DNA from 2 places in the Corynebacterium vitaeruminis DSM 20294 genome. Region 1 is predicted to be linked to the other one. Evidence: predicted binding sites of a transcription regulator. Region 1 holds the regulator's gene; the other holds the start of a gene.
What was found. Region 1 encodes LexA, which represses DNA repair genes until DNA is damaged. Its sites were predicted from a motif close to CGAACANNTGTTCG; they were not measured.
Positions count from the first base shown of each region.

Region 2: B843_RS09105 (SAV_6107 family HEPN domain-containing protein) is a predicted target of LexA. The motif match lies at 3,576-3,589, and genes of this name have one in related genera.

Region 1 is NZ_CP004353.1:1,760,838-1,768,037, forward strand. Features, by position in the region: gene hrpA (ATP-dependent RNA helicase HrpA) at 1-2,577, shown strand, start outside; gene nrdR (transcriptional regulator NrdR) at 2,574-3,035, opposite strand; gene B843_RS13820 (hypothetical protein) at 3,073-3,243, opposite strand; gene lexA (transcriptional repressor LexA) at 3,699-4,409, shown strand; gene B843_RS08090 (DeoR/GlpR family DNA-binding transcription regulator) at 4,746-5,525, shown strand; gene ptsP (phosphoenolpyruvate--protein phosphotransferase) at 5,597-7,200, opposite strand, start outside.
Region 2 is NZ_CP004353.1:1,992,425-1,999,624, forward strand. Features, by position in the region: gene rsmH (16S rRNA (cytosine(1402)-N(4))-methyltransferase RsmH) at 1-201, opposite strand, end outside; gene mraZ (division/cell wall cluster transcriptional repressor MraZ) at 416-847, opposite strand; gene B843_RS09095 (CaiB/BaiF CoA transferase family protein) at 1,358-2,386, shown strand; gene B843_RS09100 (DUF3040 domain-containing protein) at 2,448-2,828, opposite strand; gene B843_RS09105 (SAV_6107 family HEPN domain-containing protein) at 3,004-3,429, opposite strand; gene B843_RS09110 (GNAT family N-acetyltransferase) at 3,680-4,261, shown strand; gene metF (methylenetetrahydrofolate reductase [NAD(P)H]) at 4,283-5,266, opposite strand; gene B843_RS09120 (polyprenyl synthetase family protein) at 5,430-6,545, shown strand; gene B843_RS09125 (alpha-(1->6)-mannopyranosyltransferase A) at 6,751-7,200, shown strand, end outside.

The DNA.
Region 1 (7,200 bases):
CTAGGCGACATCGACGAGTTCCCGTTCATCCAGAAGCCGGACACCCGCTCCATTCGCGACGGCCTGCTGCTGCTCCACGAGCTCGGCGCGCTGACCAACTCCACTTCGGAGAACGGCTCCCCGACGCTCACCCGCGTCGGACGCACGCTCGCGAGGATCCCGGTCGACCCGCGGATGGCGCGCATGCTCGTCGCCGGACAGCAGCTGGGCTGCCTGGGCGCGGTCTACGTCATCGTCGCCGGGCTGTCCATCCAGGACATTCGGGAACGCCCCTTGGAAAAACAGGCCCAGGCCGACCAGCTCCACGCCCGGTTTAGGGACAAGACCAGCGACTTCCTCACCTACCTCAACCTGTGGAACTACATCTCCGGCGAGCGCGCCCAGCTGTCCGGCAACGCCTTCAAGAAGAAGATGCAGGCAGAGTTCCTTCACTACATGCGTATCCGCGAGTGGTGGGATCTTGTCCGCCAGCTGCAGAACATCGGTGACCAGATCGGCTGGGACAAGCCGGCGGACGACGTGGAAAAGCCGGACGAGGACGCCATCCACCGCTCGCTGCTGTCGGGTTTGCTCTCCCACATTGGTATCCGGGTCGCCGAGTCGAGGGAGTTTCAGGGCGCCAGGAACACCCGCTTTGCGATCTTCCCGGGCTCCGCGCTGTCCAAGAAGCCGCCGCAGTTCATCATGGCCTCGGCGCTCGTGGAGACCTCCAGGCTGTGGGCGCGCGACGTCGCGGCGATCGACCCGCGCTGGGTCGAGGAGCTCTCCCAGGATCTGCTCAAGCATCAGTACTCCGAGCCCCACTGGTCGACGAAGCACGTCAACGCGATGTGCTACGAGCGCGCCACGCTCTACGGCGTGCCCATCGTCGTCGACCGGCTCATCCCCTTTCATCGGGTCGAGCCTGAGGACGCGCGTGCGCTGTTCATCCGGCACGCCCTCGTTCAGGGCGAGTGGACCACCCACCACGCCTTTTACAAGAAGAACAGCGAGAAGCTGGCCGAGGCCGAGGAGCTGGAGGCGAAGGCTCGCCGCCGCGACTTGCTGGTGGATGAGGACAGCCTCTTCGACTTCTACGACGCCCGCGTGCCCGAGTCCGTCTACTCCGGCGTCACCTTCGACCGCTGGTGGAAGAAGGCCTCCCGCGAGGACGCAACCCTCCTCGACTTCGACCCGGACAAGCTGCTGCACGACGACGCCCAGGAGGTGACCGAGGAACAGTTCCCGAGCACCTGGTACCAGAACTCCCTCAAGCTCGAGCTCTCCTACGTGTTCGAGCCGGGCGCACCCGACGACGGCGTGACCATGCAGGTCCCCATCCCCCTGCTCGCTGGCATCAGCGAGGAGGGCTGCGAGTGGCTGGTCCCCGGCGTGCGCCTCGAGCTCGTCACCGAGCTCATCCGCTCGCTGCCCAAGCACATCCGCCGCTCGGTTGTCCCCGCCCCCAACTTCGCCGAGCGCATCCTCCCCTCGCTCCATCCCGACGAGGGCGGCCTGTTGGAGCAGATCGCGCAGCGCCTAGGCGAGATCACGCACATCACCATCGAGCCCGGTGACTTCGACCAGACGAAGCTGCCCGCCCACCTGCGCATGCGATACGCCGCCGTCGACCGCCACGGCAAGGTGATCGACTCCGACCGCGACCTCGACGCCCTCAAGCGCCGCCGCGCGGGACAGATCAAGTCGTCCGTGTCGCGGGTCAACCGCCGCATCGAGCAGAAGGAAACGACTACTTGGACAAGGGACACCCTCGGCGAGGTCAAGGAGGCCATCCAGACCACCGTCGACGGGCAGAAGGTCAAGGCCTACCCCGCGCTCGTGGCCACCCCCAACGGCATCGCGGTCAGGGCCATGCCCACGAAGGAGGAGGCAGAGGCGTCGATCTTCAGCGCGAACCTCACCATGCTGCTGCGTGAGATCACGGTGAACACCCAGAAGACGCTCAACGGGCTCCCCCTCAAGCAGCGCGTCGCGGTGGAAAACTACCCGCACGGCGGCCCGGAAGGCTTGGTCAACGATGCCCGCACCGCGGCGATCCGCGACCTCATGATGGAGCACGGCGGGCCCGTACGCACGCCGGAGGAGTTCCAGAGCCTGCTCTCCACCGTCCGGCAGCTCGTGGCGGGGAGGGTGCGACAAATGATCGTCGCGCTCGCACCCGGTCTGGTGTCCTACTTTGACATCCAGAACCAGCTCAAAGGCTGGAAGGGCGCCGCCATCGACGACCTCAACCGGCAGCTGGACTTCCTGCTGCCCGAGCACGCGGTGTCCAAGCACGGCGTATCACGGCTCAAGCACCTCCCCCGCTACCTGCAGGCCATGAGCATCCGGCTCGAGGAGATGGACAGGAACCCCGGCAAGGACCAGCAGCGACAGGAAGTCGTGGAAAAGCTCGAGGCACAGCTGAGCCAGAAAGTGTCCTCGGCACGGAAGGGCTCCATCCGGGTGTCAAACATCCGCGACATCCAGTGGCAGCTGCAGGAGCTTCGCGTGAGCCTGTTCGCACAGCGCCTGGGTACCGCCCAGAGCGTTTCCGAGCGCAAGATCGCCAAGGCGATTCAGTCGCTCGGGGCCTAGGACTCCTTCTGCCGGTCGCGTCGGCGCATGAGCCGGATCTCCGACTCGAAGTCGTCGGCGCTTTCGAAAGATTTGTACACCGACGCGAAGCGAAGGTAGGCGACCTCGTCCAGCTCGCGGAGCGGATCGAGGATGGCGAGGCCAATGTCGTTCGCGTACACCTGCGAGCTGCCCTTGTTTCGGACGGACTCCTCGACCTCCTGGGCGAGGACCTTGAGCGCGTCCTCCGACACGTTCCTCCCCTGGCAGGCACGGCGGACGCCGACGATGACCTTTTCGCGGCTGAACGGCTCGGTAATGCCGTTGCGCTTGATGACCAGCAGCTGGGCCTTCTCGATGGTTGTAAAGCGGCCCTGGCACACGCTGCACTCGCGGCGCCGACGAATCGCCGTGCCGCCGTCTATGACGCGCGAGTCAATGACCTTGGAATGCTGACTGTGACAAAACGGGCAATGCACGGCTACATCATACCCGGTTGCTACAGGTGGCCTTTTCCTAGCGGCCCTGGCTTACCGCGGGCGCGGTAGCGGCTGGCGCCGCCCCATCCTCCGGCCAGGTGGCCAGCATGCCGCCCATGAGGGTGAGCCCGAGCAAGAAGCCGACGATGAGGCTCGAAGAGGAGGCCTTGCTCGAACGGCTGACTTCCGAGGAAGCCTCCGTTTCCACATGTTCACCTTCCCCTAGATCGAATGTGCGAACCGGTGCTAGGCCGGCACCGATCTCGAGTGTCCCGCCGTCCCAGGTTGCAGCAGCGGGAACGACAAGCGCGGCCGGGCCACGAGTATGACGACGCGTGCTGGCACGTGGCGACAAGATAGTCATTACAACTCCTTTGAGGAAAACTAGGTCGATCTGTAGGAACACGCAAAACCTTAAACAAAAGGTTCCCCACCGAAACCAACCGATTCGCATGTCTGTTCGAAATTATGGATTGTTTTCGAATGGTTGTCAATCCCGCGACACGAAATTCGAACATGTGTACCTGTTTGTCCCCTCATGCGCTACACTGTCCTAGGAAAGATCAAATAGGTTTTCGAGATCGCCCTTTCGAATCCTTTTCCACACGCTGCGCCGGTCCCCACTCCCCGAGCGACGAATAGACGCAAAGGACACAACACACTATGAGCACAGAGAAGTCTTCGCCACAGCCCAAGGAACCGAAGCTCACCGAGCGACAGCGCAGGATCCTCGAGGTCATCCGGGACGCGGTCGTCTTGCGCGGCTACCCGCCGAGCATCCGCGAGATCGGCGACGCGGCCGGGCTTCAGTCCACATCTTCAGTGGCCTACCAGCTAAAAGAGCTCGAGAAGAAGGGGTTCCTGCGCAGGGACCCCAACAAACCCCGCGCCGTGGACGTCCGAGCCCTTCCGGAGCAGCCAAAGAAGCCGGGGAAAAAGGCCGCAAAGCTCGCCCCGGTTCCCGACAAGGTCCCGGAAGAGCTTTCTTCCATGTCCTCCGGCACCCACATGGTCCCCGTCGTGGGATCGATCGCGGCTGGTGCACCCATCCTGGCAGAGGAGAACATCGACACCTATTACCCGCTGCCCGCGGACATCGTCGGCGAGGGCGAGCTGTACATGCTTCAGGTCGTGGGCGAGTCCATGATCGAGGCCGGAATCTTGGACGGCGACTGGGTCGTTGTGCGCTCGCAGCCGGTGGTCGAACAGGGCGAGTTTGCGGCCGCACTCATCGACGGCGAGGCCACCGTGAAGGAGTTCTTCCGCGATTCCACCGGCGTGTGGCTGCTTCCCCATAACCCCGCGTTTGACCCGATCCCCGGCAACGACGCCACCATCATGGGCAAGGTGGTCTCGGTTATGCGAAAGCTGTGATTTGCCGAACCCCTAAAGGGACGTGTTTACCGAAAATTCGGTGGGCGCGTCTTTTTCTACACCCTGATTGGGGTAGCCCGGCGGCACTTTGACGAGAGTCACATGTTTGCTTGTTTGGTATTTCCGTGCAAGTAAAACGGGCCTTTCTGGTTTTCTTCCTCGCAAATTTCTGATTGAGTGCCCGTTTACTCCTCATTCAAAAAGAAAGTGTCTTCTCGGGCCCCTCCCCGCGTGCCACAATGGATGGAAGTTAAGTTATTCATTCCCATACGGATTGTTCGGACATGTCCGATGTCCGCATCGTGGTCAATCCTGAAAGAAAGTTGTGAGATAGAGATGTATTCGGAGGAGCGTCGCCGACAGATTGCTTCACTGACCGCCGTCGAGGGCCGCGTCAACGTCACTGAGCTTGCCTCTCGGTTTGATGTCACCGCCGAGACCATTAGGCGCGACCTCGCGGTCTTGGATCGGGAGGGCGTCGTCCACCGCGTCCACGGTGGCGCCGTTGCCAACCAGACTTTCCAGACCACCGAGTTCAGCCTGGACACACGCGCGCGTTCGGCATCGGGCGCGAAGAACTCCATCGCCCACGCGGCGCTCGCCTACCTTCCCGAGGCCAACGGCGGAATGTTCCTCGACGCCGGTACCACCACCGCCGCGCTCGCGGACCTCCTCGCCGTTCAGCCCCAGGCGAAGCAGTGGTCGATCGTGACCAACAGCCTCTCCATCGCGCTCTCGCTGGCCAACTCCGGCCTCGACGAGGTACAGCTTCTCGGCGGCGCGGTGCGCGCCATCACCCAGGCCGTCGTCGGCGATACGGCGCTGCGCACCCTAGCGCTCATGCGTGCGGACGTCGCGTTCATCGGAACCAACGCGCTCACCCTCGACCACGGCCTGTCGACCGCCGATTCGCAGGAGGCCGCGATCAAGTCGGCCATGATCACCAACGCCCACAAAGTGGTCGTGCTGTGTGACTCGACGAAGATGGGCACTGACTACCTCGTGAGCTTCGGCGCCATCTCCGAGATCGACGTCATCATCACCGATGCCAACGCTCCGGAGTCCTTCGTGCAGGCACTGCGCGACAAGGGCGTGGAAGTGGTCATCGCGCCGTAGGCGTCGACAAGCAGCAAAAAGCCGGTCGTTCCCCTCTTGCATAGAAGGGAGCGACCGGCTTTGCGCGTTGCTTAGCTCGGCTGGATGACCGCGCGAACGGCGGCGCGGGCCTCGGTGGCACCCTCGGCGTCGAGCGCCGCCTCGGCTGCCTTCTGGCAGGTCTCGAGGTCGACGGCTGCCAGCTGCGCGCCTACGCCGGCGATGGCGGTGGATGCGGCGGACAGCGAGTTGACGCCAAGGCCTGTCAGCACGCACGCGAGCAGCGGGTCGGCAGCGGCCTCGCCGCACACGCCCACGGCGGTGTTGAAGCGCTTGCCTTCCTTACAGGTGTGCGAGATGAGGCGAAGCACCGCGGGCTGCCACGGGTCAGTGAGGTACGCCAGCTGCGGGGACATACGGTCGGCAGCCATGGTGTACTGGGTCAGGTCGTTGGTGCCGATGGAGACGAAGTCGAGGTACGGCATCAGCTTGTCGGCCATGAGCGAGGCGGCGGGCACCTCGATCATCGCGCCCGCGGTGAGGTTGCGCTCGGCGCACAGGCCCGCGAACCACTTCGCCTCGCGGGCGGTGGCGACCATCGGTGCCATGACCCAAGTGGGCGAGTTCTCGTCGCGGCCCAGCTCCTTGGCAGCCAGCGCGATAGCGTCGAGCTGGCGGGTGAGCAGGTCCTCGTTGGCGCGGGCGACGCGAAGGCCGCGGACGCCCAGGGCCGGGTTCATCTCGTCCGCCATGGACGCGAACGCGACCGGCTTGTCGGAACCGGCGTCGAGGGATCGGACGACGACCTTGGAGTGCGGGAACTGCTCGAGCACCTTCTTGTACACCGCTGCCTGCTCCTCCACGCTCGGCTCCTCGGTGGCGGTGAGGAAGCACATCTCGGTGCGGAAGAGGCCGATGCCCTCTGCCTGGGACTCGGTCGCGGCGATGCGCGCAGCCTTGCCGTCCTGGACGTTCGCCAGCAGCTGGACGCGGTGGCCATCCTTGGTCTGGGCCGGGCCGCGCCACTGGGCGATACGCTCGGCGAGCATCTTGGACTCCTGCTCGGCCAGCTTGGCCACCTCCGGGTCGGAGCCCAGGGTGACGGTGCCGAGAGAGCCGTCGACAAGCACCGGCTCGCCCGCCTTGATGTCCTTCAGCTTGGCGCCCACCGCGACGATGCAGGGGACGTTGAGCTGGCGAGCGATGATGGCGGTGTGGCTGGTCGGGCCGCCGAGCTCGGTGACCAGTCCGACGAACAGGTCCGTGTTCAGCGCTGCGGTATCCGCCGGCGAGAGGTCGTCGGCGAAGAGGACCACGGGCCCCTCGACGTCGGGCAGGCCCGGCTCCGGCTCCCCGCGCAGCTCCGCGATGACGCGGTCGCGGATGTCGCGGAGGTCGGTGGTGCGCTCGGCCATGACACCGCCGGCAGCCTCGAACATGGTGACAAACTTGGTGGTTGCGGCAACCACGGCGTACTCGGCCGGATGGCCGCCCTGGATGCCCTTCCTTACTGCCTTGCGCCAGCCGCGGTCGCTGACCATGCCTGCGGTTGCCTTGAGGACTTCCGCGGCAGCGCCCTGCGCCTTGGAGGAGCGATCCAGCAGGCGGGCGGCGACGGCATCTGCGGCGGTGATGAAGCGTTCGAGCTCAGCCTCGCGCTGGGCCTCGTCGACGACCTCGCCCGCCTGCGGAAGCT
Region 2 (7,200 bases), 230 kb from region 1:
CTCGCCGAAGGGCTCGAGACGCTTGCGCGCGTCGGCAAGCGAATGCTCATCACGGTCGAGCCCGATGACCATGGCCTGCGGAAACTGCGAAAGGAAGTACTCGGTGTGACCGCCTGCGCCGAGGGTGCCGTCGAGGATGACCGCGCGATCGCCCAGCGCTGCGACGGGCGACTCGATGAGGGCGGCCATGCGCTCGCGCATGACGGGGACGTGCCCGTGGTTGTCCGTGATGTCGTAGGAAAGTTCCTCGGAACCTAGCGCCTTTTCCACTAGCCACCCCCTCGTTCGTGTTCTCGGCAGTTGCGCTGCGGGGCAAACACAGAGCCCCGTCCGGGGAGGAGGGATCTGATATCGGGGAAGTACACCAGATCCCACTCACTCCGAACGGAGTTCTTACGCCAACCTCCGCTGTGCTTTACAGAAGGTCTCCCAGCACGTCGCCGTCAGCCGCGGAGAAGGCGGCCTCGGTCTCCTGCTGGTATGCGTTCCAGGACTCTGCGTCCCAGATCTCGAGGAAATCCACCGAGCCGATCACGACGCACTCCTTGGTCAGGCCCGCGTAGGCGCGGTGCGCGGCCGACAGAGTGATACGACCCTGCCCGTCCGGGCGCTGCTCATCGGCGCTGGCCGCCAAGTTACGAATGAACGCGCGGGCCTCCGGGTTCGTCCGGGACACCGCCGCCGCCTTGCGTGCCCTCGCTGCGAATTCCTCGCGCGGGTACACGGCCAGGGAGTGGTCCTGCCCCTTGGTCACCATCAGCCCACCGGCGAGATCCTCGCGGAACTTCGCCGGCAGCGTCAGCCGCCCTTTGTCGTCCAGCTTGGGGGTATAGGTACCGAGGAACATCGGGGCCTTACCTCCACACGCCGTATCGATCGGATGTTTTTCCTCATGGTGCGAGTTGAGAATTTCTTAGGTTCTCCGCTCTACCATCGCCCACCACACTACCCCACTTTCCCCCACTTAAGGAAGCAATGACGCCGAAACCCGACCCAGACGACGCGATTTCTAGCCTTTGAACAGCAGGTATAAAAGTGGGGAGGTTTTTCCTGCCCACCCGCGCCCCAATTCACTCCAGTAACATCAGTAACTTTCGCATCATTTACGCCTTTTTATTCACTTTTCCATCACTACACGACACAAGTGATCTGACACATCGACAAGCTGGTAATTTCTCTCAGGTGGTGCAGGGTACCCCAAGGGGCCCCTGCACCAGCAAGGAGAAAGGTGGGGGAAAGTGGGGGGGCAGTGTGGGGGCCTCAATAGAAGGGAAAACTCTCCCCGCCGGGCGACTTATAGTAATCTCCACCATAATTCGACCGGTTTTATAACTCAGATCACATAGAAGGAGAGCGCATGAGCAACTCCCGCCCCCTCAAAGGAATCAACGTGCTCACCCTCGGCGGCATCGGGCCCGTCCCGTTCGCCGGGATGGTGCTCGCCGACCTCGGCGCCACGGTCACCCGGGTTGAGCGACCGGGCGCGGGAGCCGGACCCGGCAGCGTCCCCCACGACGTTCTCTTCCGCGACCAGATCCTCTGGGAGCGAAACCTCAAGGACCCCGCGCACGTGAGCGAGATCCTCGACCGGCTTCCCTCCACCCACATCCTGCTCGAGGGGTTTCGGCCCGGCGTGGCCGAGCGGCTCGGGCTCGGCCCAGAGGAAGCCATGCGGGCGAACCCGGCCCTCGTCTACGGCCGGATGACCGGCTGGGGTCAGAGCGGACCGCTCGCCCAGCGCGCGGGGCACGACATTAATTACGTGGCCATCTCCGGTGCGCTCGAGCCCATCGCGGGCGCGGACGGCACCCCGGTCCCGCCCATGAACCTGCTCGGCGACTTCGGCGGCGGCTCCATGTACCTCATCGCCGGGGCGCTGGCGGCGCTCATACGCGCGAACCTCACCGGCCAAGGCAGCGTCATCGATGCCGCGATCGTCGACGGCTGCGCCTCCATGACGGCCATGCTCCACTCCCTACGCGCGGCCGGGCAGTGGTCCGGCGGCCGCGCCGGAAACCTGCTCGACGGCGGCGCGCCCTTCTATAGCGTCTACCGCACGGCCGACGACCGCTACATGACAGTCGGCGCCATCGAGCCCCAGTTCTACGCCGAGCTCGTGGAGAAGCTTGGCCTTGAAGGCGAGCTCGATCCCGCGAAGCAATACGACGAGTCGACCTGGCCCGCCATGCGCGAGGCCTTCGCACGAACGTTCGCCGCCAAGACGCAGCGGGAGTGGACCCAGGTCTTCGAGGGCTCGGACGCCTGCGCCTTCGAGGTCGTCGCGCCCGACGAGGTTCTTTCCCACCCGCACCTAGCCGCCAGGCAGTCGTACGTGGAACGCGACGGCGTCACCCACCCCTCCCCCGCGCCGCGGTTCTTGGCCTAGATCACGAGCAAAGGCGGGCGCCCCGGTCCCATGACCGAGGCGCCCGCCTATGACTTATCTATTAGCTTTCGAAGCGACGACGGAAGTTATCCTCCATCCGGCCGCCGAACCCACCGCTGGGCTTCGGCGCCGACTTCTTCTTGGGCGAGCCGAACCCGCCGCCCGGGCCGCGCTTGCCCTTCAGCATCCACACCCCGCCGGCGAGCATGACGATGAACCCAAGGATGCTCAAGGTCACAAACCACAGCGAGTGCTGGCTGAGTGCCACACCACCCACGAGCATGACGAGGCCGATGACGATCACCGCGATGCCGCGGATGCTCAAGGAGCCGCCCTGGCCAAACCCCGCATCAGTAACTGACGCTCCAAACGTGGGATCATCAGCCATCAGTGACTGCTCAATCTCACGCAACGCACGTTGCTCTTGTTCTGAGAGAGCCACCCTTACCTCCTTGGGGTTAACAATGGGTTTTATTCGAGTTCATTTGTAACAACTACAAGGATAGTAAGAAAGTTCCCGCCCTCCAGAATTAGTGCCCAAACAGGCAAACCCGCCACTTTTGGGGTAATCCGAACACCCCAACGGCGGGAGCCTATTTCCCCCTCAGGGGTAGGCGTTAGGCGGCGGCGGGCAGCTGGCCGTCTACCGACTCAACGTCAAAGATGAAGCCCTCCACCTGCTCGACGAGGCGACGCACCACGCCCTCGTCCACGTTGAACTCGAGCCCGCTGGCCACGCGCGAGCGCAGCCTAGAGTAGGCGGAGAACTGCGCGGCCTGAGCCGCACCCTCCTCGTCCACAAGGCGCAGCTGCTCCCACGCGCTCTGGGGCTTGCGTGCGCGGGTGGCAACCTTGGAGTCCGCGACGCGCGCGCCAGCGGTGCGCAGCGCCGCCTGGTAGGCGAACTCCAGCGCCGACTCCTTGTCCCCCGCCGCCAGCGAACGCTTGGCATCTGCGAGGAGGTAGCGCGCCTTCCCCAGAAACTCCTCCCGCTTGAACGAGGACCGCCTGAACTTTGCCGTTGCGGAGATAACCTGTGACATGGTGACCAACACTCCTTTCAGTGAATGCTGTTGCGTTGTGTTCTGTTGCGAAGCGAATTTAGGGAGGCTCGCCCGACCGGCTTCCCGGCCCCTCGGCGGTACGTGACTGAATGTATGCTCCAGCCACGACCTTCACCCACGATTTTAGTACACGTGTTCGAATTTGGGAAGAGGGTGTTCGAACATTTCGCCGCCGCACAATTAACCCAATCCCATGACGGGAACGGGGAACTACCGTAAGTTTGAGGGCGTGACCGTGACGTATATGCCCATCAGTCGGCTGGAGTTTGCCCAGTTAGCACCGCAGTTGGTGGACATCTATCTGCAGGCCATGAACTACTCCCGTGACATGCGCGACCAACGCATCACGGTGTGGCAGCGCGACAGCACCGAGCCCGGCTTCCAGGCCGTCATCGCTCATGACGGGACGCACGTCTTGGGCGTCACCTACGGGCACCCCGGGAGCCACTCGCACTGGTGGACGCAGCAGATCATGCGCGGGGTGTTCGAGACCGGCGGTCCGAGCGCGGCTCAGCGCGAGGTTCTCGCCTCCTTCTTCGAGCTCACCGAGATCCACGTCGCCCCGCAGTGCCAGGGCATGGGCATCGGCACGCGGCTGATCCAGGAGCTGCTTTCGCTTGCCGGGCAGCGCTTCGTCGTGCTGTCCACGCCCGAGGTTCCGGGAGAGGAGAACTCCGCGTTCCGGCTCTACCGCGCCTTCGGGTTTGAGGATCTCCTGCGCAACTTCGTCTTCCGCGGGGATCCCCGCCCGTTCGCCATTCTCTATGCGGCCCTGCCCCTGTCGGCGCGGCTGCCAGCGGCGGAGCGATAGGCGTCGACAAGCAAGAAGCGACTAACGCACGGCGTCGTGGCCGAGCTCCGGACCCCACGCGGGCGCCATGCCCAAGTTGTGGAGGACCTCCTGAGTGGCGCGCGCAAAGTTCATGGTCATGAAGTGCAGGTCCGGCACGCCCTCGGCGATGAGGCGCTCGGCCATCGCCGTGGACACCTCGATGCCCACCTTGCGAATGTCGTCGCGGTGCGCCTCCTCATCCCCACGCGCGGCGGCGACGAGCCGCTCCTCAAGCTGCGCGGGCAGGTGCGCGCCGGACAGCTCGATCTGTCGGCGCACGCTGCGCAGCGAGGTGATCGGCATGATGCCCGGGATGATCGGCTTCGCGCCCTGCTCGGAGTCGGCCTTCACCAGGCGGTCGCGCAGGCGCAGGTAGTAGTCGACGTCGAAGAACATCTGGGTGATGGAAAACTCCGCCCCGGCGCGCAGCTTGGCCAGGGTGAACTCGGTGTCCGCCTCCAGCGAGGGCGCGCGGAAGTGCCCCTCGGGGAAGGTGGCGATGCCCACCTGGAAGTGCGAGGTCTCCGGCAGGCGCTTGGTCAGCTCGATGAGCTCGCTGGCGAAGTGGTAGCCGCCCGGCGTCGGGGTCCACTCCCCCAGCGGGTCGCCCCCCGGCGGATCGCCGCGCAGCGCGAGCAGGTTGGACAGACCCGCGCCAGCGTAGTCCTTGAGGATGCTGATGAGCTCCTCCTCGGTGTGGTTGACCAAGGTCAGGTGCACGAGCGTGGTCAAGGGATGGCGGGCCAGCTGGCGGGCAACCCTGGTGGTGCGCTCGCGCGAGGACCCGCCCGCGCCGTAGGTCACAGACACAAACGCCGCGCCGAGGTCGTGGAAGGTCTCCGCGGCCTTCCACAGGCGCGCCTCAGCCGCGTCGTCGCGCGGGGGCATGAACTCAACCGAAAAGGGGATCCGCCCGGGGCTCGGCATGCTGATGACGTCAGTGATGGAGCGTTGGTACGAGGCGGGAATCGGTTGCTGGGCCATGCCGGGTATCTTATTGAAGTAAGACGAGGAATGAAAAAGGAAGACGGGGCTATCCCCCGCCGTCCTCGCAGCTTCATTCCACCACCCGGGAGCACCCGGGATCGTTTGTTGTCCGCCCCGAGGAACACCCTCGTCGTCAAAGAAAGCTGAACATAGAAGGATCATGCCCACCGCCGCCCCAGATTTCAGCTCCGCCCCCATCGGGCTTTCGGACATCCCCGGCCACGTCGAGGCCTGCTTGGAGGGCTTCTTCGACGAGCAGGCCGCCGCGGTCGCGGAGATCGGCGCTCCCGTCGCCGAGTCTGTCGATCTCCTGCGTGCCTACGTCCTAGGCGGCGGCAAGCGCATCCGCCCCACCTACGCGTGGGCGGGCTTCGGGGCCGTGGGCGGATGGAAAGACGGTGAATATAATCCCGATGCCGTGCTGCGGGCCGTCAGCAGCCTCGAGTTCATCCAGGCCTGCGCGCTCATCCACGACGACTACATCGACTCCTCCGACACCCGCCGCGGCAACCCCACGATCCACCGCATCGCCGAGGGCCAGCACCGTGCCGACGGCTGGGCGGGCTCCTCCGAGCACTTCGGCGCCTCCCTGTCCATCCTCATCGGCGACCTCGCCATGGTCTGGGCCGATGACATGTTCCACGGCTCAGGCGTCCCCGAAGAGGCCCGCGCCCGCGCGTTTTCTCCGTGGCGAGGCATGCGCACCGAGGTGATCGGCGGGCAGATCCTCGACATCACCAACGAGGCCTCCGGCAGCGAGTCGCTGGAGCGCGCGCAGAAGGTCAACCGTTTCAAGACCGCCGCCTACACCATCGAGCGCCCCTTGCACATCGGCGCCGCCCTCGCTGGCGGTAGCGAGGAGCAGATCGACGCCCTGCGCGCCTATGGTCACGACATCGGCATCGCCTTCCAGCTGCGCGACGACCTGCTCGGCGTCTTCGGCGACCCGGCGGTCACGGGCAAACCCGCTGGCGACGACCTCCGCGAGGGCAAACGAACGGTGCTCGTGGCCAAGGCGCTCGAGCGCGCCGACGCCGCGGGAGACACCGCGACCGCGCTGTTCATCCGCCAGGGCGTGGGTACAGTGACCGCCCCCGACGACATCGCCCGGCTCGCCGAGGCAATCCGCTCCACCGGCGCCGAGGACGACGTGGAGGCGCTCATCGGGGAGCTGACGAAGCAGGGCCTCGACCGCCTAGGCCAGGCCTCCTTCGTCCCCGGCGCGGTCGAGGCGCTCGAAGCCCTCGCGCTCAAGGCCACCGCCCGCCGCGTCTAGCGCCGAAGGCGGCCCCGCTGCCGACCCCGACTAGCGCAGTTACCAACAAGCAAGGAGAACCGCCATGACCACGCACCCAGCGGGCACGCTGCCAGCGGCGAGCGCGGGCGCCGACGCTGCCTCCCCCGCGCGCAGCTGGATCGACGACTTCTGGTTCGCCCGCCCGCTGCGGAGGGTCGCAGCCATCCCGCTGGGCACCTTCGGCATGCTCGCCAGCATCATCATGACGCTGGCCTCCTTCGGCGGCGGCGCCACCCGCAGCCACGGCGGCGTGCTCGTGGCCCTGCGCCTGGCCTTCTTCCAGTACGGGCACGGCGCGGCGATCGCGAACGTCAGCCTGCTCATCGGCACCATCTTGTTCGTCCTCGCCTGGGTCCGCCTCGGGCAGAGGGTGATCAGGGGCGGCATCGGCGACGACGCCGCCAGCATGTCCGCGCTCAACCGAATCTGCCTGAAGTGGGTGGGCCCGCTGCTTTTCGCTGGGCCGTTCATGAGCCGGGACATCTACTCCTACCTCATGCAGGGCGCGCTGCTCGGCAAGGGCTTCGACCCCTACACCCAGGGCGCGGCGTTCAACCCCGGCCCCTACCTGGTGGAGGTCTCCCCGGACTGGCGCAACACCACCACCCCCTACGGCCCGCTGCACCTGTGGATC